DNA from 3 places in the Halomonas sp. A3H3 genome. Region 2 is predicted to be linked to each of the others. Evidence: predicted binding sites of a transcription regulator. Region 2 holds the regulator's gene; each other region holds the start of a gene.
The links. The regulator FNR, encoded in region 2, switches genes on or off when oxygen is low (the NO sensors DNR and NnrR bind a similar motif). The targets are predictions, from matches to a motif close to TTGATNTANATCAA.
Positions count from the first base shown of each region.

Region 1: a site for FNR is predicted at 1,050-1,063, ahead of HALA3H3_RS16310 (DUF427 domain-containing protein). Genes of this name have one in related genera too.
Region 3: a site for FNR is predicted at 2,600-2,613, ahead of HALA3H3_RS02065 (enolase C-terminal domain-like protein). Genes of this name have one in related genera too.

Region 1 covers NZ_HG423343.1:3,636,525-3,644,425, reverse strand. The annotation lists gene HALA3H3_RS16315 (hypothetical protein) at 1-516, opposite strand, end outside; gene HALA3H3_RS16310 (DUF427 domain-containing protein) at 621-950, opposite strand; gene HALA3H3_RS16305 (DMT family transporter) at 1,100-1,987, opposite strand; gene HALA3H3_RS16300 (LysR family transcriptional regulator) at 2,123-3,064, shown strand; gene HALA3H3_RS16295 (winged helix-turn-helix transcriptional regulator) at 3,162-3,608, opposite strand; gene HALA3H3_RS16290 (MFS transporter) at 3,718-4,947, shown strand; gene HALA3H3_RS16285 (tryptophan 7-halogenase) at 5,326-6,462, opposite strand; gene HALA3H3_RS16280 (LodA/GoxA family CTQ-dependent oxidase) at 6,410-7,901, opposite strand, start outside.
Region 2 covers NZ_HG423343.1:3,153,174-3,161,074, reverse strand. The annotation lists gene ccoS (cbb3-type cytochrome oxidase assembly protein CcoS) at 1-99, shown strand, start outside; gene HALA3H3_RS13985 (sulfite exporter TauE/SafE family protein) at 96-788, shown strand; gene hemN (oxygen-independent coproporphyrinogen III oxidase) at 867-2,300, shown strand; gene fnr (fumarate/nitrate reduction transcriptional regulator Fnr) at 2,385-3,131, shown strand; partial or broken gene ttcA (tRNA 2-thiocytidine(32) synthetase TtcA) at 3,124-3,831, opposite strand; gene ttcA (tRNA 2-thiocytidine(32) synthetase TtcA) at 4,032-4,898, opposite strand; gene istB (IS21-like element helper ATPase IstB) at 5,238-5,993, opposite strand; gene istA (IS21 family transposase) at 6,008-7,549, opposite strand.
Region 3 covers NZ_HG423343.1:464,844-472,744, reverse strand. The annotation lists gene HALA3H3_RS02075 (M48 family metalloprotease) at 1-480, opposite strand, end outside; gene HALA3H3_RS02070 (metallophosphoesterase) at 1,681-2,442, shown strand; gene HALA3H3_RS02065 (enolase C-terminal domain-like protein) at 2,769-4,109, shown strand; gene HALA3H3_RS02060 (Bug family tripartite tricarboxylate transporter substrate binding protein) at 4,146-5,090, shown strand; gene HALA3H3_RS02055 (tripartite tricarboxylate transporter TctB family protein) at 5,110-5,625, shown strand; gene HALA3H3_RS02050 (tripartite tricarboxylate transporter permease) at 5,695-7,149, shown strand; gene yiaK (3-dehydro-L-gulonate 2-dehydrogenase) at 7,227-7,901, shown strand, end outside.

The sequences.
Region 1 (7,901 bases), 480 kb from region 2:
GACTCTCTTGCATTCAATATAAAAGACTTCTTTGTTGGAAATGGCAATAACATCAGTTTCGGTAGTAAGATCGACATGGCAGCCACATTGCAAAAAATAACTAGCAATCCTAAGTTCAAATTGAGCGTTTCTAGAGCTTGAGTCTTTATCTAGTGCAGCAAAATCACTTCCTCCTATCATAAGCTCTAGTTTCTCAACACCACCTAAAGGTTCCTTACACTTCATGCCTCTTAATATCCACATAAGTTCATGAACTTCCCGTAATATGTAAAGCTCCCAATCTAATGGACTTTCAAAAGGCCCTTTCAAAGAATTTTTAAAGACCTTCCATGGATCTTCATTTTTTTCCAAAACCAAAGAAAAATATTCTATATATCTCTCAATCCTTGTATTTCTTGACCTTAGCCCCTTGGAAGAGAGGTATTCATTAAGCTCAATTAAATCCTGAAGGTGATAGGAGTACTCTAATGATGGAAGAGCTTTCAATGGTAAGCTGTACGATCTTTCTTCTTCCATACTTATTTAATCCTTAGTTATCTTAATAAATTAAACTAACAGCTTCAGGAAAGAATGCGGCGGATATGATAAGTTTTTTGTGTCCGCTTTGGGTCCAAAAGGCGTCATTTGCTAATTTGCTCATAAAACGCCACCTTACCCGTTATAGCTTCCATCCCTTCAATCGGCTGTTCGTAGCTCCAGGCAATATCTTTATTTTCGCCTAACGAGAAATACACCGTGCTGCCTTTAAACGGGCAGTGGGTCGTCGTTTCTGAGGTGGTAAGCAAATCCATCCGCACGTCTTCACGTGGGAAGTAGTGGCGTGGTGGGTAGCCAGATTCGCGGAGTTCGAAGGCTTGGCTGGAGTCGGCAAGCAACTTGCCACCCACATGCACATGCACCTGCACGCGTTGGCTAACGGGGTGAAGCTCGATGCGAGGTGCCTGTGGCATTAGATTGTTCCCTGCGGCTTTTTTAGCTCTAGTAAAATGAGCCTAGCAGCAAAGTTCGTTGAATCCCATGCTCGACTCATCACACTTTAGGCTACGGTCATGACCTGTATCATATTTTTGCCACTGCTCTCTAATTCACTACGACTGTCCTAACGCTGCGGTGCTCTCGCCCTTGCCTGGGTGGTCATGAGCAGGCCGATGACAATCAGCCCAGCCCCAATAAAATCCGCCATGCGCAACGGCTCCCCTAGTATTAGATAAGCGAGTAGTACGCCGAAGAACGGATTAAGAAGGTGATAGCTCGATGCTGTCGAAGCGCCGCTGATGCGGATCAGCACAAGCCAGAGGCTCATTCCGCCGATGGTGACGACAAGTACCAGATGTGCAATCGCTATCATCGTAGCGGTAGAAGGCACGGTAAGCGGCTGCCCGAACACCATTGCCATGGGAAGAAGAGCGACAGCGCCAGCAATGGATTGCCAGAAATTGGCCTGCAAGACGGGAAGGCCTGCGCCTTGGCCGCGGAAGAACACGGTGCCACTGGCAAAGGCAAGCATGCCGCCGGTTGCCATAAGTACTCCCCAAATATCGACCTGCACCCCACTAGCAACGCCTGAGATGACCACCACTCCCACTAATCCCAGCGCCGCGCCGAGTAATTTCATTGGGGAAAGAGGTTCTACGCCCCACCATGCTGATAGCAAACTGGTGGCCAGCGGTGCGCAGCTAACAATAACAATAACGACCTGGGGGCGAACCGTCTGCAATGCGGCAAAGCTCAGCCCCAGGTATAGGGCGTTGTTAAGCACGCCGAGTAGCAATCCGCGCCTGATAGCGATGCGATCACCATGAGTTGATAACCGGAAACTGCCGTAGGTAAGGCAAATGGGCAGCATCAGTAACGCACTCAATAAAAACCGGATGGTGAGCAGCGTAAAGGGGTCGAAATCAGTCAGTGCAATGGCACCGGCTATAAATGCCGAACTCCAAACGATACTGAAAATGACCACCAAACCAGTTAATACGAAATTATTCATGCAGCCCCCTAAAAGCGCCATCCTGCTTTTGCACCATCACCATGAAACTGATGGTGCATGGGAGTTACATGCAGTGGAAATTAATTATTAACCATTCATAATTAGATAAATTAATGTTCAATGCGGAGATGCAGTGTGTTTAATTGCCAACCTTCCCCCTTGGGCGATAGGCGAGTCACGCTGGAACACCTGCGCGCTTTCGTACTGTTGGCCGAAGGCAATGGTTTTCAGCAGGCAGGTCTTCAGCTGTACCGTAGCCAGTCTGCGGTCACGCAAAGTCTGAAGCGGCTGGAGGAAATACTCGGCTGTAAGTTGCTTGAGCGTCGCCAAGGTCACATCCTTGGCTTAACGGCAGACGGTGAGCGTTTTCTTCCCGCCGTCAATGAGATACTTGCCCGTACGTCTGAAGCGGTGAGTGCCATACAACAACCCGAAATCGCCGGACGCCTGCTGATTGGTGTTCCCGATGATTTCAAGGTGGTGGATCTACATGGCGCTATTTCTCGGTGCGCCGAGCTAAACCGCAATCTGCGCCTGGAAGTTGTCTCTGCGCTCTCCTCGCAACTGCTCCACCAACTCGATAACAGCGGCCTTGATCTCGCCATCTTTAAGTGCGTAGGAGACTTCACGCCAAGTGACCCGCGCTGGCAGTGTCATCTGCTGCGGCGAGAACCTCTCCATTGGGTGGCCACGCAACGGCATGATTTTGACCGTATGTCTGATATACCACTTGTTATCTTTCCTGATGGCTGTTGCTACCGAAGCGCAGCGCTCGCCGCATTGGATCAGCCCGGGAAGCACGGCTATAGCGCCTATGTCAGTGCCTCTTATGACAATATTCGTGCCGCTGTGTCAGCAGGTCTCGGCATTGGCGTGCTTCCCGCCAGTGCGCTTGCTGAAGACCACATTATTCTAAGCAAGCGGGAGGGATTTCCGGAGCTGCCGATGGTTGAACTCGTGATGGTTCAGGCGTCACAGAAGCGTGCCACCCAGCAACTGGCGGACTTCCTCACGCTTTCGTCGGCAATGAAATCGCAGCATATTAGCGCCACTCAGGCCGATGTCACCCAGCCCTAGTACCGGTATCAGTTGATGCCAATCAGTCAGTGCTTAGCCCAGCTGGCGTATTTCCTCCATCGTTTTGGGCAATGGCCGTGAGGCTTAACTGATGTTGCTACTGGAGTTTTCTTACTATCGCGTCATCCGGGGCCAGTACATCGCCATCTCCGGTCTGAGGGACCATATAGGGCACCGGCTGCCCTGTTGACTTGTCGATAAGCTGGGAGTGCTGCTCGCTGTGTGAAAACAAGTTGCGTTCTCCCCACTGACGCAGAGCCACCACCACAGGAAATAGACTCTCGCCCTTGGCTGTCAGTACGTATTCCTGATAGGCCGTGCCATCAGATGCAGGCCGAGTTTCCAGGATATCCGCTTCAACTAACCGACGCAGACGTTCGGCCAGAATATTGCGAGCCATGCCCAGGCTGCGCTGAAAGTCACCGAATCGCCTCATGCCGTCAAAAGCATCTCGTACAATAAGCAGCGACCATCGGTCTCCGATAACGTCGACAGAGCGTGCCACCGGGCAGGTTTCAGTATGTGTGGATTTGCGGCGGGGCATGATATTTGCCTTCCCTGTGTTTATGGCAACCTATGCAGTTGCATTTTAAAACTAGGTTACCTACCATCCAACTAGTTTTTATTTGAAACCAATTGAATGAGAGATGGCTATGAAGGCGTCTTCGGTACTGCCTGTATCGCTTCGTGATGACAGTAAACCGGTCGTCCAAACGGACATGCCGCGCGGCTTAGTGCTACTTTTCGCCGCGGCCAGCGGCTTAAGTGTCGCCAACGTCTATTACGCACAGCCACTGTTAGATGCTCTGGCCTTGGATTTCGGCATCAGTCATGCAGCCGTTGGCGGTGTGATCACGGCCACTCAGGTCGGCTGCGCCTTGGCCTTGCTACTGCTCGTTCCACTAGGGGATCGGGTGAATCGTCGTCGCCTAATGGCGCTGCAATTGTTGGCGTTGGTGGCCTCTTTAGTGGTGGTAGCATTGTCGCAATCCACCTTAATGCTGCTGGCAGGAATGCTCGGTGTTGGCTTGCTCGGCACAGCGATGACGCAAGGGTTAATCGCCTACGCGGCTAGCGCTGCCGCCCCTCATGAACGGGGTCGTGTCGTCGGTGTAGCGCAAGGAGGTGTTTTTATTGGCTTGTTGCTTGCCCGCGTATTCGCTGGTGGTGTAAGCGATCTGGCCGGCTGGCGAGGCGTCTATTTGTGTTCTGCGGTCATAATGCTGGTAGTGGCACTACCGCTGTGGCGTCGGCTGCCGACGCTAAAAGCTGCATCAGGTTCCCTAAGCTATCCACACCTGATTGTCTCTATGTTGGTGTTATTGCGGGAAAACCGGGTGCTACAAATTCGCGGCGTGCTGGCGATGCTAATGTTTGCTGCCTTCAACGTTTGCTGGAGTGCCTTGGTATTGCCACTTAGCGCACCACCCTATGAGTTTTCTCATACGGCCATTGGCGCATTTGGCTTGGCTGGCGTAGTGGGAGCCCTCGCAGCCGCTCGCGCCGGAAAATGGGCAGATCGAGGACTCGGCCAGCGCACCAGTGCAGCTGCGCTGGTGTTGCTGCTGCTAGCGTGGGGGCCACTATCATTAATGGAGTGGTCGCTATGGGCGCTGATCATCGGGATTGTGCTGCTTGATATGGGTGGGCAGGCTCTTCACGTCACTAATCAGAGCATGATTTTTCACACACGTCCTGAGGCACATAGCCGCTTACTTAGGCTTGTATATGCTGTTCTATTCGGTCGGCAGTGGCCTGGGCGCCATCAGCACGACAACCGCCTATGCTCATGCAGGTTGGCAGGGTGTGTGCATTTTAGGCGCTTCGCTAAGCCTATTGGCGCTAGCGTTCTGGGCCACGACCCGGCGTTATATGCCGAATGAGGCTTCATGAAACAGAGATAATAACCAGGAGGCCAAGATGAATGAACTAGACTTGCAAGCTGATGCGGATACACGCGGGCGACGCTATCTCTCAAAGAATGCTACTCAACGAGTCTTCCCTTCGAAAGCAGCCATCTCGGCACTGGAAGCATTTGATGAGCCGCTGCCGATGCAGGGATTTCCCACTGAGAACACGTTAGCGCTCCTAGACGATAGATGCCGACAAGATCCATGCTGCCCTTACCGAAGCCGGCCTGTCCACAATGATCCCGCTTGAAGACCATCCGTGGGACGGCAGGGGCTTTGGCATCCCTGGTCCTTCCGGTGAAGTGCATTTCACGACTTATTTGCGCCTGATTGGCCAGTGCATCGACCTCTCTAACCAAGCTCACGACGATGGGCCCAAAATGGATGATCCGACCACCGCCGCTCCAAGCTATATTGGTCTTGCCACTCCTTGATAAAGCGGTTAATTCCCCTGTTTGCGCGAAGTGCGTACTGTTCTGCCGCTTGCAGGTCATGCCTGTTCAGCCAATCGGTGATTACCGGTGCCGCTGCCAAACCGTCGCCCAGTGCGTTGGAAATTCCCGAAGAGGTCAAAGGATCAAAGGTAGCCAGGGCATCGCCCACTGCGATCCAGCCCGGCCCAGCTGCTTGGGTCACAAAACCGCTGTATGCAGCAAAGCAGGTAAGCGAGAGTGCGTGCTGGCGAGAAGGTTGCAGCCACTGTTGTAGCTCTTCTGTCTGGCCCCAGAGCGCATAGAATGCTTCGCTATTTCGCAGCCCCTTCTGGCGCACAACGGATGCATCCGACATCAACGCCAACAGTGCTGAACCATCTGGCAAACCGGTAGCGTACCACCAGCCGTCAGCAACCGATTCCACCAGGGTTATGCCCTCCAGCCTGCCGGCATTGGGCCATTTACACGCCACCGCCACCAAATCGTCGAGACGCTTTCGCTCTACCCCCAGTCGCCTGCAGAGGGTAGCTCCGCGCCCGGAAGCATCAACGAGGTAACGACAACTCAGTAGGTGCTGTTTGTCTTGATACGTTATTTGCAGTTGCCACTCGCTACTATCCCAGCGTAGAGCTTCCAACACCGCAGGCGTTAGTAGCTGCGCGCCTTTTTCACCACTGGCTTGACGCAGATCCTCGTCAAAGCGCTCCCGATCTAGATGCCAGCCATCCCCTGTCGAGCGATGGAGAAAATCGTCGAACCTGCGCTCTCCTGCCCATAGGGAGAGATTGGTGTAGTAGGGTCGATGCCCTCTCGCCCCAAGGTCATTCGATATACCCAGTAGCCTCAATTTAGCGACTACGTCAGGCGCCGCGGATTCCCCCACTTTAAAGGCCTGCCGGGCGGGCTTGTCCAGTATCGCCACCCGCTCAACCCCCTCCGCTATCGCGGCGAGAGCCGTGGCGCAACCGGCAGGGCCAGCGCCGAGGATAACGAGATCGAAGTCAGTTCCCATTCGGTGTGAAAGGTCGGGGTAAGGTGCGTGCAACCTCCACAAAGCGGCGCTCTCCTTGAACCTCTTTTTCCATCACGAACCCCAGCCGCGACCAGTACTGCACCATCTGTACGTCGTCGGCAAAGGAGATGAAATCTCCCCGCATCTGATCGAAATCGGTGCCGATCCAGGCAACCTGCCCTCCCGTCTGCTCATCCGGTATCGGCATAGTCGCCTGGCGTACTCCCTGGGGTTTCGGCTCCAGGTAGACGAATTCAGGCCGCTGTGCGGGCCACCACCACAAGACTCGTTCACCGATGGGTTGTGAGGAGCACTCATTGAAGTCTGCCTGCCAGGGTATGGCCATGTAGCGAGTGAGATCCCCGGGCTCCATCGCAGTAGGCGTAAAGCCCAGGTTGAGTGGCCCTTCGGTGGGCGGTGCGGTATTGATACGGAAAGGGTCGTCACGATTGTAGATGGCTCGATTGCGGGTGATCCAGGTGAGCTCGATACCGGGAGAAAACGCACCTCCTACACAGTTTTCCAGAACATTGCGTGTCAGTGATTGAGGGCCATTATCGGCAACAGGCTCGTTGACAAAGTGCCCCGCCGCCCACTGTTGAACAAAGAAGAACTGGGTATCTGTCAAACGTAGATAAGTGGATGTAAACGTCCCACCGATAAGACAGTTGTCCCCCGCTAGGTAGGGCATCATGGTGGCTCCCCGCCCGGAGATAATGGAGTTCTCAGCTGCCGGTGGTCGTAGAACATCCAGAATCCAATTGCGCAGGCCACGGTAGTGATCCTCATGATCCGGTACCGCTCCCAGCATCTCCATGTCGAAGCTGTGGGGCTTGGGAGGGATTGCCGCAACCCAGGCGTAGGTGGTGGCCCGTTCCAGTAGTGGTTTTATCTCGCTCTGGAAGTTGGGCTTGTAGCCATCGGATCCGCTTTGCCACATGCCCTGATTATTTATCTGTGGGTTGTGTCCAGCACGCACAGCGCTGTCGAAGATGGTGTCCCAGAGCGTTACCAGGTTGGCGATCTCTGGCGCATAGGAAGGTGGCGCCACAGACACCCAGGCCGGATCAGCCGGATTGCTGCTGCCATTGTCCCATTCGATTACCGCGCTGACTGGGCCGTCACCGGTGTCGTCCCACCAGCCATCATTATTAGCGTACTGTTTGATCACGGCGCTTTCATCTTCGGTTCCGGAAACACCCAAACCGCCCAACACCAGCAGGCGGCCGGCTGCGTCGGTACGCAGCTCTCCTAGGGTGTCGATACACTCCCGATTGGGATACAGAATGCCCTTAGGGAAGTTTGCGCCCTTATAACCCTCGGGAATTGTATTGCGGTCCATGGGGACGGGACCGGCATCGGCGCCGCTTATCTGGCGTGGCCCTGGGTCGATAATCAAGCTGTGTCGGTCCTCCACATCGGCGTTGCGCAAGGGATGATTGCTGGCGTAGCCCTGCTCTCCCTCGTTGGTGGCGAACTCA
Region 2 (7,901 bases):
CTTAGCCCTGAGCAGCGCCGCCAGCATCAGCAGGCAAAGCAAAAATCTTCCGAACCATCAGCGGCAGACACACCCGACGACCAAGAGCCTCGGCCATGAATCCAACGGGGCTTGATCTGCCGCCGCTAATGGCGGCGTTTGTGTTTGGCTTGATGGGCGGCGCCCACTGCATTGGTATGTGTGGCGGCATTATGAGCGCGCTCACCTTTGCAGTCCCCCCCAGCATGCGTCATCCGGCGCGCATGGGAGGCCTGCTGCTCAGCTACAACACAGGCCGCATTGTTAGCTATATGAGCGCAGGCGCGCTGGTGGCACTGCTAGGCACGCTGTTTTCCCTTTCTGCTACGGCACGCCTGCTACTCCAGGTATTTGCCGCACTGATGCTGATCTTAATGGCACTGTATATCGCCAACTGGTGGAAAGGGCTGCTCAAAGTGGAGGCCGTTGGCCGGCGACTATGGCGCTTTATCGAACCCGTGGGGCGTCGCTTGATGCCCGTAGTGCATATTCCCCAAGCCTTCGCCCTGGGAGCGCTCTGGGGCTGGCTCCCCTGCGGGTTGGTCTACTCCATGTTGGCCTGGAGCTTAGCGATTGCCGACCCGCTTCAGGGCGCTCTACTCATGGGCGCCTTTGGGCTTGGCACCCTACCTGCGCTGCTTGCCACTGGCCTGGCTGCCCGCCAGCTCAGCCATTTGATACGTCACCCCGCGACCCGCAGCGTGGCAGCGCTGACAATTATCGCTTTTGCACTGTGGCAACTGTGGACGCTTTCGGTACACAACCTCTAATAGCATGACGTGGCTCAACATTTACCTCCTAACCACGGGTTAGGCTAGCGGCATTTCCTAACGTCGGAGCGCCCCTTCATGCCCGTTCATACCCCTGCTGCCTTGCCTCTTGCACCCGCTGCTGCCGCAGCCCCTATGCAGCCGGTGTGGGACGAAGCGTTACTGAGTCGCTACGACACCAACGGCCCACGCTACACCTCCTACCCCACGGCGCTGTCGTTTCACGACCAATTTACCCCTGGCGACCTGACCCAGGCATTGGAGCGTAGCAATGCCAGTAAGCGTCCGCTCTCTCTGTACGTTCATGTGCCCTTCTGCCGCAAGATCTGCTTCTACTGCGCGTGTAATAAAATCGCTACCAAAAACACTGCCCTTGCCGAGCCCTATATAGCCCGGCTTGACCGTGAAATGGTGCTGACCGCACGCCACTTGGATACATCACGACCGGTGGAGCAGTTGCATTGGGGCGGCGGCACGCCGACATTTCTCAGTTTGAACCAGATGGGCGACCTGATTGATCGACTGGATGCACGTTTTGGTCTTTCATCGTCTGCTGATCGCGATTACGCAATTGAAATAGATCCTCGCGAAGCGGATGTGTTTACGCTGCGCCATCTCGAATCCCTCGGCTTTAATCGCATCAGCCTGGGCGTGCAGGATTTAAGCCCGCTGGTGCAGAAAGCGATTAACCGTATTCAGCCTCGGGTACTTACCGAAACGCTGATGGAGGAGGCGCATCGCCTGGGCTTTCGCTCGCTCAATCTCGACCTAATTTATGGCTTGCCATTTCAGACTGAAAAGAGCTTTGCCAACACCCTACGCCAGGTGATCGAGCTCAACCCGGCGCGCCTTTCTGTGTTTAATTACGCGCATATGCCCGAGCGTTTTGCCCCGCAGCGGCGCATTAATGTCGATGACTTGCCAGGCGGAGAAGAGAAGCTAGCGATTCTGCGCACCACCATCGAAATGCTCACCGCAGCTGGCTATGTGCATATCGGTATGGATCACTTTGCCCGCCCTGACGATAGCCTGGCTATTGCCCAGCGCGAAGGCTCGCTGCAGCGCAACTTCCAGGGCTACTCCAGCCATGCTCAGTGCGACTTAATCGGGCTTGGCGTATCGGCGATTTCCCGTATTGATGACGTCTATGCGCAGAATCCTAGCGATCTGGCCCGCTACGAAGCGGCGCTGGATCAGGGGCAGCTTGCCACCGTGCGTGGCATACGCTTAAGTGATGACGACCTGATCCGCCGGGATGTGATTGAGCGGCTGATGTGCAATATGGGCATTGACCTGACCGCCGTTAGCCAGCGCTGGAACATTGATGCCCCACGCTACTTTGCGCCTGCGCTTGAGCGCCTGCAAAGCGCCGAGCAAGATGGCCTGCTGGCACGCAGCGGCGACCAGCTTAACGCAACGCCAATGGGTCGACTGCTGATTCGCCATATAGCAATGGCGTTTGATACCCATCTTTCCGGGCAAACGGGACAACAGTATTCTAAGATTGTTTAATCACCTTATTGCAGGCATGCTAAAGCGACTATAATAAGTAAGGATTTTCTAATTGATAAGCGGGACCCTCTCAAGGAGCAAAGCATGTTGGAACCCATGAGCCGTCGGCGCTCGCTACTCCATGAAGCTCGCTGCCAAACCTGCAGTTTGAGCTCACTGTGCCTGCCACTTGCCCTTGAGCTGGACGACGTGGGGCAGTTTGACGCCATTATTCGTCGTCGCGCGCCGCTGAAAAAAGGCGAACCGCTGTTTCGTCAGGGCGACACCTTTACCAGCGTTTACGCAGTCCGTTCGGGCAGTTTGAAACAGATCACCGCCGAAGGTAACGGCAGCGAGCAGTTGACCAATTTCTACCTGCCCAGTGAATTGGTGGGGTTGGATGGCATTGACGAAGAGCATTACCCCGGTAGCGTTATCGCCCTGGAAACGACCACCGTCTGCGAGATTCCTTTTGACCGCCTGGACTTACTCTCGGAGGAGCTGCCCGAACTGCGTGGCCAGCTTTATCGCAGCATGAGCAAAGAGTTGCGCGATGACCGGCGTATGATGCGGCTACTTTCGCGTAAAACCGCCGATCAGCGGCTGGCAAGTTTTTTGATTACCCTCTCGGATCGTTTTCGTCGCCGGGGCTACTCGCCTTACAGCTTTCGCCTCTCAATGCCCAGGGCTGATATTGGCAACTACCTGGGCTTAGCGGTGGAAACGGTCAGCCGCATACTAAGCCGCTTTCAGCAGCAGAGTGTGGTGGCGGTCTCCGGGCGAGAGGTCAACATTCTCGATATGCCGCGCTTGATTACCCTCGCCGAAGAGGAAGAGCAAACAGTTAGCTGACGTTAAAGGCTTGGATACGCCCCGCCAGTAGCTCTGCTTGCTTGGCCTCAAGGCCTTCAAAATCGAACAGGCTGCGGTCGGCCAACTGGGAAGGGGCAATGTTGGTGACAGCCTTGAACATGCTCTCCAGGCGGCCAGGAAACTTTTTGTCCCACTCGGCGAGCATCTCTTTGACCACCTGACGCTGCATATTAGGCTGGGAGCCGCACAGGTTGCAGGGAATGATTGGGAACTCCATCAGCCGCGAAAACTCAGCGATATCCGCTTCTTTGCAGTAGGCCAACGGCCGAATAACGATATTCTTCCCATCATCGGATAGCAGCTTTGGCGGCATCGCTTTCAGGTTGCCGCCAAAGAACATATTGAGAAACAGTGTTTCGAGAATATCTTCCCGGTGATGGCCCAGGGCTATCTTATTGGCGCCAATCTCTTCGGCAAAGCCATACAACGAGCCGCGCCGCAGCCGTGAACAAAGCGCGCAGGTGGTTTTACCTTCCGGGGTTTTCTCTTTTACCACCGAGTAAGTATCGCGCTCGACAATGTGGTACTCCACGCCCTGCTTATCCAGATACGCAGGCAATACGTGCTCGGGAAAACCCGGCTGTTTTTGATCCAGATTGACCGCTACCAGCGAAAAATTGACCGGCGCATTGCGCTGCAAATTGCGCAAAATCTCCAGCATCGTGTAGCTGTCCTTACCTTATATGCCAAATTTTTTAAAAGAGGAAGAGTGAGTGAGTAAAGCATTACAATACAGTCACTTAATTTTCTTTCTTCTAAAGAAAACAAACACAAGCCATACAAAAAATTCATTTTTTGTAAAAAAAAGCTTTAAGCAAATGCAGTTGATCAAAATATAACCAAAGACAGCCCAGATACACCAATGTATTCTTTACAAAATCATAGGTTGATTGCTTCTATAAAATTGGTCGAAGAAACATCTACACTGCCAGTATGGTTCGAGATGACTTTACTAGACCTGTCGATATCGAGATTGTGGAAATCGAAAAGATTTAAGTCAGCTAGTTGGCTTGGACTTACATTCTGGATACCGTTAAATATGTTTTCAATACAACCCGCTTTTTGTTTTTCCCAGCCTGCCAACATGTTTTTTATATTCTGTCTTTGTAAGTTCTCCTGAGAACCACAAAGATTACATGGAATAATTGGAAATTCTACAATTGATGCCAGCTTAGCAATATCTTTCTCACGACAATAAGAAAGCGGTCTTATTACAATATTTCTGCGATCATCACTTAGCAGCTTAGGAGGCATTGCCTTTAACTTACCGTTAAAAAACATATTCAAAAAAAGAGTTTCTACAATGTCATCCATGTGATGGCCAAGAGCTATTTTTGTAGCCCCAATCTCCTCAGCAAACCCATATAGAGAACCCCTTCTAAGTCTCGAACAAAGTGAACAAGTAGTTTTCCCTTCAGGAGTTTTCTCTTTAACAATTGAATATGTATCCTTATCTATAATATAATAATCAATATTATTCTTTTTGAAGAAGCCAGGAAGAACATGCTCCGGAAAACCGGGTTGTTTTTGGTCGAGATTCACAGCGACCACATCAAAATTAATCGGTGCTACTCTCTTCAAATACAACAGAGTATCAAGCATAACAAATGAATCTTTGCCACCACTTATGGCAGCCATTACTTTGTCACCATCTTCAATCATAGAATAATCACAAACAGCTCTCCCAGCGTTAGCCCTTATTTTTTTATAAAGCTTGTTCAAATCCATCTTTTCTTTAGGCTTCATAAACCACCATTAAAATAAAAGTTATAAATAAATAACAAATCAAAATCTTCATAACCAATATTCTAAATCAGATGGCATAAATTTTCGACAGATGAATTGAGATATTCGATGGGAGATAGAGTGTTTCAAATTCCTGAGCTAGCAGAAGCTTCAGATGCATGAGCATATGACCAACATTCGACATTTTGTCGATTCGCAATCTCGCTAAGTTGAGATTGGGTGCTTTGTTCGCTAGAGCTGACTCGGTGCGTATTCCGGCGAACGTGACCGGTCATTCCGGTGATCGTGACCGATTTGCACACGGCCTTCACGCTGGAGAGAGTTTTGTACGCTGAGCGGTCACGATGGGTCAACCGATTCCGTTTTTTGTGCGTTGGTTTTTCTCAGTGATTCCCCTTTCAGATTGAGTCGGTGAGCGCCGTGCAGGAGCCGATCCATGATGGCGTCTGCCAGCGTGGCGGAGCCGATGTAGTCATGCCAGTGCTCCGTGGGTAACTGGCTGGCGATGAGGGTGGAGCCCCGCCCGTGTCGGTCTTCGATTACTTCCATCAGGTCCTGCCGCTGCTGCGCCGTGATCTTCTGCATGCCCCAGTCATCCAGGATCAGCAGGTTGGTCTTCAGCAACTGGTTCATCAGCCGACCGTAGCTACCATCACCGTGCGCGATGCGCACCTGCTCGAACAGGCGCGGCACTCGCAGGTAGCGCACCGAGAGGCCTTGCCGGCAGGCCTGATTGCCCAGGGCACAGGCCAGCCAGGTCTTGCCGCAACCGGTAGGCCCGGTGATGCACAGGTTCAGGGACTGGCGGATCCAGTCGCTGCTCGCCAGGGCCGCCATACGCGAGCGTTCCAGTCCCCGGGGATGACGGTAATCGATGTCTTCGATGCACGCCGGCACGCGCAGGCGGGCGGCCTTGAGCAGCCGGTCCAGCCGACGGTTTTCCCGGTGCAGCACCTCCCGATCCACTAACAGGGCAAGGCGTTCCTCGAACGCCAGGTCGTGGGTTTCCGGTTGGGCGCGTTGTTGTTCCAGGGCATCGCCCATGCCCGTCAGCTTGAGGTGGCGCAAGGTATCGAGGGTGTTGTGCGTTAGCATACGTTTCTCCGGGATCAGTGGTAGTAGTGGGGGCCGCGAACGTTGGTGTGAACCGGCAGCTCGGTCAGTTCCGGTGGCTCCTCGACCAACGGCAGCGGTAACTGATCCAGCCCCTGCTTCAGGATCGAGGTGATGCTCTGGTAACTGGCGGAGTGGATGGCCAGCGCCCGGGCACAGGCCTGCTCCAGGCGATCACGACTGTAGCGCCGACTAAGGTTCAGAAGTCCCAGGCAGGCGCGGTAACCATGTTCCGGATGAGGCCGATCCTTGAGCTGCTTCTGCACCACGCCCAGCGTGCCGGGGCCGATGTCATTGGCCCAGTTCAGGAACCGTCCCGGTGACCAGTTCTGATGGGCCTGGTGCGATTTAGGCATGTGTTCAGTCAGGGTGGCGAAGCGGCCCTTACCATGACGAGGATGTAGCGCCACTCGCTGCCCTTTGTGCATGACCTCCACGGAGGTGTCGGTCACCCGAACGTCCAGCTTCACCCCCACCAGGGCGTGGGGCACGCTGTATAGCCGCTTCTCGATCTCGATGTGATAGTCGATACCCGGCCGTGCCTTACGCCACTCGGCGTAGGTGTAGGGCGTGGCGGGGAGTGGTCGTAGTGCCGGTCGGTCGAGGGCATCGAACAGGCTTTGACGACTCTCTGTCCGTCCTTGGAACGGGCGCTGGTTCAGCGCTGGTAACAACGCGGCGATGGCGGCGTTCAACTCGGCCAGAGAGAAGAACGTCTGGTGCCGTAACCGGGCCAGGATCCAGCGCTCGACCAACAGCACGGCGGCTTCAGCCTTTGCCTTGTCCTTGGGCTTGTAGGGACGCGCGGGCAGCACCGCCGTCTGATAGTGAGCAGCCAGTTCAGCGTAAGTCTCGTTGATCTTCGGGGTGTAACGGTCCGCCTTGGTGACCGCTGCCTTGAGGTTGTCCGGAACCAGCAGTGCCGGCACCCCGCCGAAGAACGTCAGCATCCGTTGGTGGGAGGCGATCCAGTCCGGCAGGCTCTGGCTCCCGATGGCCTCGGCGAAGGTGTAGCTGGAGGCGCCAAGCACGGCGACAAAGACCTGGGCCTGACGCATCTCTCCGGTGCTCCGGTCCACCACCGGCACGGTCGGTCCGCAGTAATCGATAAAGACCTTCTCGCCGGCCCGGTGAACCTGGCGCATGCTGCGCCGTTGCCGCCCCCGCCAGAGCCGGTAGTGGTGGCAGAATTGGCTGTAGCGGTAGGCCTTGTCGCCGTGGCGTTCCGTGTACTCGGCCCAGAGCAGTTGCAGGGTAACGCCCTTGGTCTTGAGTTCCTGATGAACCTGGAAGTAATCCGGCTCAGCAAAGCGTGAGGGCGGTGCCTTGACGGGGAACAGCCGTGCTTCCAGCCAGGCCTCATCAGCATCCTCGGGCAACGGCCAAGTGATGCCCTTCGCCTGGGCCTGGCTGACGTACTTGCCGACCACGCCTTTGGAGAGACCACAGGCGCGGGCAATGCGGTCGTGGCTCAGGCCTACTTCGTGCTTGAGGCGCAAGACCTCGATCTGTCGCATGGAAATCCTCGCAGCCGGCATCCGCACTTCCTCGTGATGAAAAAGAAGGGTATGCCGAATAAAGTTAAAGAATTCCAGCGTGTTGGATGTGATTCCGGGGGAACGTGACCGATGATTCCGGCAACGTGACCGGCGATTCCGGAAAACTGCCCAAAATCGGTCACGATAAAACGGAATGCGCGGTCACCATCATCCAGAACAGACGGTCACGTTCAAACGGAATGGGCGGTCACGATAGGGCGGAATACGCACTCGGAGGTAGCCGATCGTCGCCATTGAGCTGTATTCTCAATTTTGGATCATAAAATGGGGCTTTCTTTTGAACCTTAGCTATAACCCCAAACGACACTTATTACCCATTGAGTTTTAAAGA
Region 3 (7,901 bases), 2.7 Mb from region 2:
ACGTGCAGCGGAAGCAGCATAGGCAACCTGGAAAGCACGCTTGGAGTGTCCTAACGAGACGTGGCCGATCTCGTGGGCGATAACGTAACGCACTTCATCGTCGGTCATCTCATCCATCAGCCCGCTATGCAGTCGAATGGATCCGTTGGGTACCGCAAAAGCATTCATTTCTTCTATTCGATAAACGTTATAGTCAAGCGTATGGCCGTCGACTGTTTCCCAGCCTTGGGTTAACTCGGCCAAGCGTTTTGCATACTGGCTATCGTCTGCAACAAGGTGGTTCTGGGAGTCAAGCTGGGCGATGGTTTGATCGCCTAGTTGTTGCATTTGCTGATCTGACATCGTGGCAGCGCCGGCTAAGCTGGAGCCCGCAGACATTAAGCCTCCGAGATCAGCGCCTGATTGACAGCCGCTAAGGGCGAGTGTCGCCACTAAACCTAAAGCATAAGATGTTTTACGAACCAAAAAAGGTGTTTGCATCGTCCGTTCCTTCGTCAATGTGCGTGCATAACAAGAAGAGTCTGCACGTTGAGTATTGCGCCTTTATCAGCCGAATTAATATTAGACTATTTCTTTATATAACTCCATACCCAGCCGTGAAGTAAATGATTTGGGGGGACTATGTATACTGAAGCGTCGAGGTGGTTATCATTAATCCACTAGGTATTGCAATACTATTTGTTTTTTTAAAGAGGTGACAAATATAATTAAGCCTAATGGTAGCGAGCATTAAAGCGGTTCATCTGGTAAGGGGTGCGGGTAAGCAGAAGAGCGTTATCTTATACAGGCGTCTTGTGTCAAGAGACTATGTTGCAGGGTAATGCATGGCTGCGTAAAGCATAGTTATAGCCTGGAGGTCGTATATTTAGACCTGATAGTGATGCTTGTCCATTTAACTAGGTAAAAAAACGCCTCGCTGAAACGAGGCGTTGAGCGGCGTTGAACCAATATGACGTTTGGGGACTTAGCGCAGGTAAGCTTTAATAGCGTCAAGTGCCGCACGTTGTTGGCGGGCACGCTGTGCCCATACTTCCATAACATCTACTTCCAACGCTTGTGTTGGGGTGACTAAGTGTTGCATGGCGTTCACTCCTCTTTCAGGGGACAGGGAATGCGATGAGACCTTGTTGTAAAACTTATGTTGTAAAGCCTTCAAGTTGTAGAAAGCTTATGTTGTACACAGCCTGTGTTGTGCATAGCAGCAATTTAGCTGTGGTCGGATATTAAGAGCTTTTTTTACTCAGGGCTAGTCCTAACGATGTAGGTGATTTGCCATTTTTCGTAAGCCGTGGCTTACAAATATCTGTGTTTGGATATTAGGTCTTTGAATGGAAAAGGTTTTCATAGTCATAAAAAAGCCGGAAAATATTCCGGCTTCGGTGATTAGCTTTTGGTCTAAAGGGCGCAAAAGCACCTGAATTAGCCTAAATAGGCTTTCAGCGCTTCAACTGCGGCACGATGCCATTGAGCATTCAAGCTCCAGAACTCTAGAACTTCATTATCGCGTGCAGGGGGGGTTATTAAAAAAGTCATTGTGCGGTCCTCCTATTGGGACTACATCGTTATTATAGCTTATTTTTGCTGCAATGCAGCATGCCTTGGCGTGACACCGATGCCCTGCGACAACGTGTCCTAGGCCGGGTAAGATCGTTTAAATAGGTATTTGTTACGAGGAGCCCTATGCGTCTGCGTATTTTGTCTGACCTGCACCTGGAGTTTTTTGACGGGAACCGCGAGCTGCCTGAGGTGGAGGCAGATGTAGTGGTTCTGGCGGGGGATATTCACCGTAAGTGCGAAGGCCTTGCCTGGGCGCGCCACCAGTTTCCAGACACGCCGATTATCTATGTACCAGGCAACCATGAGTTCTACGGTACCTGCATGCCGCTGCTGCGTGATGAGCTGGCGCTCGAAGCCGAGCGGCTCGACATTGAGCTTCTGGATAATCGTGCTGTCACCTTCAATGGCGTACGCTTTTACGGTACAACGCTATGGACTGACTTTGCGTTGTACGCCGGTGACCCAACGCAAAACCCCGCCGATACTGAGTCTAAGGCGTTGCGCTACATGCCCGACTTTAAAATCGTTCAAACCTCGCCAGGGGAGACATTCACACCTCAGGCAAGCCAGCAGGTGCATGCTGAAGCGCTTGCTTGGCTCGAAAAAGAGCTGTCCCAGCCGTTTGATGGCCCTAAGGTGGTGGTTAGCCATCATGCCCCGCTACACGACTGTATCCCAGGCCAATATCTGGGCGACGCGTTATCCCCCGCGTTTGCCTCCAATTTGCCTCATTTAATGGGCAATATGGATGTATGGGTGCACGGACATGTTCACGAACCCGTGGATATTCTGCGTAACGGCACGCGTATCATTGCCAACCCTGGTGGATACCCTGATGAGTTTACTCCAGCGGTGTTTAAGCCAGGCTGGGTGGTTGAAGTATAAAAAATAAATAAAATCAGTTATTTAATGTCTTTTTTAGGTTGTTAATCACTTGCTGGCAGTCATGCCAGCAAGTGCTACTTTGGTTTAATTTTCACTACTGCTGCTTGCGTCTGAAAGTCATGCTACTTATCTTCTTATTTGTATGATGTATGACATATTGATCCGGATAATTAGATCGCCTATGCCAAGCAGCGAAGAGTGGGTTTGAGTTTAAAAGTCTTTGATTGACCAACAAGGGCTGCGTTTGTCCGCCTTCGTTATTTTAATGCGGCAATGAGCGGGATGCTGATCTGCGCGCTAACACCGCCTATATGGAGAATTGTTTTATGTCGAGTCACGACACTCCCACGATAACCGATATGCAGGTCATTCCCGTGGCAGGGCGCGATAGCATGTTACTCAATATCGGTGGAGCGCACTCGCCGTATTTTACCCGCAACCTGGTTATCCTCAAGGATAGTCACGGTAATGTAGGGGTGGGCGAAGCCCCCGGTGGCGAGACGATTCAAACGTCTCTTGAGCAGTCGCGAGAGATGGTGGTCGGTCAGTCGATCGGAAAAATGCGCTCCATGATTGCGTCGTTGCACAATGCCGGACGGAGTGCCGATTTTGAAGATTTCGGTAAAGGATCCTGGACATTTGAGCTACGCATCAATGCAGTTGCCGCGCTTGAAGCGGCGTTACTTGATTTGATGGGGAAGTTTCTGGGAGTGCCGGTGGCAGAGCTCCTAGGCAACGGCAAGCAGCGTGACAGCGTTGACGTGCTGGGGTACTTATTCTTTATCGGTGATGGGCACGCTACGCCGTTGGATTTTCGACGTGGCACCGGGGGCTTGGATCACGACTGGTACCGTTTGCGCGACGAGGCGGCCATGACCCCTCAGCACATTGTTGAGCTAGCTCAGGCGGCGCATGATCGATATGGCTTTAAAGACTTTAAGTTAAAGGGCGGGGCTCTGGCTGGCGAGCAAGAAATAGCGGCCGTCACGGCGCTGCACAATGCGTTTCCGGATGCGCGCACGACCATTGACCCTAACGGTGCTTGGTCGCTAGAAGAGGCGATCCGACTGTGCAAGGATCTCCACGGTGTGATTGCCTACGCAGAGGATCCATGCGGGGCGGAACAAGGCTTCTCCGGTCGCGAGATTTTAGCTGAGTTTCGCCATGCCACCGGATTGCCTGTCGCCACCAACATGGTAGCCACCAACTGGCGGGAAATGGCCCACGCGCTGATGCTGCGCTCAGTCGATATTCCATTAGCCGACCCGCACTTCTGGACACTTTCCGGTGCTGTACGTGTCTCCCAGCTCTGCCAGGATCATGGTATGACCTGGGGCTCGCACTCCAACAACCATTTCGATATTTCGCTTGCCATGTTCGCCCAGGTGGGGGCCGCCGCCGTGGGGCGCACAACCGCGCTTGATACCCACTGGATATGGCAGGAGGGCGATGCTCGCCTGACTCGCAATCCGCCGGAGATTGTGGGTGGCAAAGTGGCCGTAACCGATGCGCCGGGGCTTGGGGTCGACATCGATATGAAGGCCATAGAGGAGGCTAATAAGCTCTATCGTTCACTGCCTGCTGGTGCTCGGGATGATGCGATGGCAATGCAATATTTGATAGATGATTGGAAGTTTGATCCGAAAAAGCCAGCGTTAGTGCGCTGAGTGAATACTCTAAACATGACAAAGAAGGACATTACAATGAAAAAGTTAGCGCTAAGCTTATCTGTGGCAACAGCAATGATGGCCAGTGCTGGTGCATTTGCTGAATATCCTGAGCAAAACATCGATATGATCGTGCCCTTCTCAGCCGGTGGCGGCAACGACACCTTCGTCCGCGCACTACAGCCGCTTCTGGAAGAAAAACTCGATACCAACTTGGTCATTCGCAATATCTCGGGCGGCGGCGGAGCCGTGGGGCTGACACGTGCTCAGGCATCAGATTCAGATGGCTATACCTTAGCTGCCGCCAGCAATGCACTGCTGACCTTGGAGGCGTTGGGTAATGTTGACTTTACCTACGAAGATTTTGATTTTGTCGCCAAGATTCTTGAAGAACCCTACGTCATCGCTGTTGGTGAAGACAGTGAATACGCCGACTTGGACGCTATGGTCGAGGCTGCGAAGGAAGGCACCTCGGTGCAAGTTGGGGTTTCGGGGGTAGGGTCATCAGCTCACATCGCGGCGGTGGCCTTTGCTGATACCGCTGAAGTCGATTTTAACTTCATTCCCTATCCCGGTGGTTCTGAGACTATCTCCGCTGCTATGGGCGGGCACGTGGATGCCGTGGTGCTAGGTGGGGCGGAACTTCGCTCGGCGCTAGAGTCCGGTCGTCTGAAAGCCTTGGGTATGTCCTACGCAGAGCGTAGCGAGTCGCTGCCCGATGTCCCTACTTTCCAAGAGGAAGGCTACAACCTGTCTCTGACAGTATGGCGCGGCATCGCGGGCCCTGATGGCCTACCGGAAGAGGCTAAGGAAGCGTGGGTCAACGCCATTAAAGAAATTGTAGACGAAGGATCCTTCGAAGAGACTGCCTCGAATCTGGGCTTGGATATTGTACCGCTGTATGGAGATGAGTTAGAAGCGTTTATCGCTGAATCTGCTGAAGTGATGAAAGACAGTGCTGGCGACTTAGCTGCTAAATAAAATAAGGAGTTAGCGACTGATGGCAAAGGATATAGGTAAACCGATCTTTGATCTGTTTCTTGTGGTGGCATCGGCAATTGGGTTTTATATGGCCACTACGCTGCCAGCCGTCAGCATGGCGGGGGGGCTTTCCCCCGCTTCTTTTCCAAAGTTGATTTCTGGCTTGATTTTTGTGTGTGCTGTGCCCTGCTTAATACGTGATTCTTACGAATGGCTTGCTGCAAGGCGAGTGCGGGAAGACGCAACAGCCCTTAATGCCACTGCTCCGAAGAAAGGCATTTTGCAATGGCTGACCATCGTGGCTTTGATTATTGTTTATATCAATTCTTTCGAGCGGCTGGGGTATATCGCAAGCACAGCGATATTTTGCTTTTTAAATGTCGTTTGCCTTGTCATAACTAGCGGTGAATTTCAAAAATTAAGCAATAGTCGAAAACTTCGAAACCTAGCAGCGTATACAGTTTTTGCGTTCGCTTTATCATTGGTTATCTATTATGTATTTACCGAACTGTTCAATATCCCACTGCCGGATTGAAGAAGGAGAAGTGAGATGCTAACGGGTTATATTGATGGTTTGGGGCTGGTCTTCCAGTTGGGTACATTATTGGCGATTGCCGGTGGGACTTTCCTAGGCATTATCATGGGGGTATTGCCAGGCTTAACATCGGCCATGGCGATAGCCCTATTATTGCCGGTAACCTTTGGAATGCCGCCTGTGATGGGTATTGGTATGCTGCTGGGTACCCTGTGTGGTGCTGGTGCCAGTGGCTCGATACCCGCCATATTGTTGAATATTCCAGGAACGCCATCCTCGGTCGCGACTACGTTCGATGGCTTCCCAATGGCTCAAAAGGGGGAAGCGGGGAGAGCCCTGGGGCTGGCAATTGTTGCCTCTTTCTTTGGCGGTGTAGCAAGTATGGTGGTGTTAAGTCTTCTCGCACCACCCATCGCTGAGTTTGCATTGCGATTTGGTGCTGCGGAGTATTTTTCGCTGAGCATTTTCGGGCTAGTCATTATTGCTTCTGTTGCGGGCAAGTCCCTCCTTAAAGGTTTGATTGCAGGCCTAATAGGTTTCTTTTGCTCTACCATCGGTACAGATCCTATTGCGGGGGTCGACCGTTTTACGTTTGGACAGCTGTCTTTATTGACCGGGATTAACCTTTTACCGGCGCTGATTGGATTATTCGCTGTATCACAAGTGCTGAAAGATGCCTTCGAATATGACCCCTCCAATAAACTTCAGAATAGCCCCCATAAGGTCGATATTGCACGCCCGCGGTTTATTGAAACGCTGCGCAATTGGCGCGCCCTTCTTGTCGGGATTGTGTCTGGTTCTGTCGTGGGCCCAGTGCCTGGCGCTGGGGGCAGTATCGCCTCACTGGTAGCCTATGACCAAGCACGTCGTTTTTCTAAAACACCTGAAAAGTTTGGTAAGGGGCATGGTGCAGGCATTGTCTCCGTTGAGAGCGCGAACAATGCTTTATTAGGTGGGGCGTTAATTCCTACGCTTGCGCTGGGCATCCCCGGCGAGGCCGCGACGGCTGTTCTATTGGGTGGTTTAATGATTCAAGGCGTTACGCCGGGGCCGATGCTATTTGAAAGCCAGAGCGGCATCATTTACGGGATATTTTTAGCGTACTTAGTCGCTAACTTCTTCATGCTTATCATCATGTGTTTAGGTATCAAGCTGTTTGTTCGTGTACTGCTAGTGCCAAGAAAGCAGTTGATATCGGCTATCATTGTTTTCTGTTTCATCGGTGTTTACGGAGTTGATGGTGATGTTTTTAACCTCTACATAATGCTCGCTTTTGGATTGCTCGGCTATTTTCTCAACCGATATGGCTTTGGAACCGCTCCGGTAATACTGGGTTTAATTCTGGGGCCTATAGCGGAATCTAACCTGAGGCGGGGGCTGCAGACCTTCGGTGGTGATTGGACACCGTTTTTCACCCGGCCCATCAGCGTTACCTTTTTAGTCATCGCCTGTGGGTTGCTGGCGCTGACACTGTGGCAGAACTACCGTACTCGTCAACAAGACGCGGCGCCTGACGCTGCTTGAAGTCCATGGCCGCCATTCGAGGCGGCTGGGGTGTTGAAGCCCACTCGCGGAGTGGGCTTTTTTAATGGTGGGAAGTGATGGCTAATATCGATTTTGAGACGTTGCGCAGTACGATTGAGAAATCACTATTGAAGGCGGGGCTAAAGCCCGCTGATGCTGAGACCTGCGCGCAAATCCATGCTGAAAGTACCCGCGACGGCGTACATTCGCATGGTATCGGGCGGGTTCCGCGTTTCATTGAGTACGTCGGGAAAGGCTGGGTCGATATCGACGCTAAGCCAAGCCTTGTCCAGCGATTGGGCGCGATTGAGGTGCTTGATGGAGGCTTTGGAATAGGTGTGGTCAATGCACTTCATGCCACAGAGCGTGCCATGGCGTTGGCGCGTGAACATGGTATGGGGCTGGTGGCGTTACGCGATACAACCCACTGGATGCGGGGCGGAAGCTATGGCTGGCATGCGGCTGGGCAGGGGTTCGCTACGATTATGTGGACCAATACCGAGTCGTGCATGCCTGCCTGGGGTGGTGCTTCCCAATCGATTGGCAATAACCCGTTGGTGATGGCCGTACCGCATAACACCGAGCCTCTGGTGCTCGATATGGCGATGTCTCAGTTCTCCTATGGGAAGCTGCAGACGACTCAGCTGAAGGGCGAACATTTGCCCGTTGATGGCGGTTTTGATGAGCGTGGAGAGTTGAGCCGTGATCCTGCGGCGATCGCTGCGACGCGGCGCTTGCTGCCGACCGGGTAC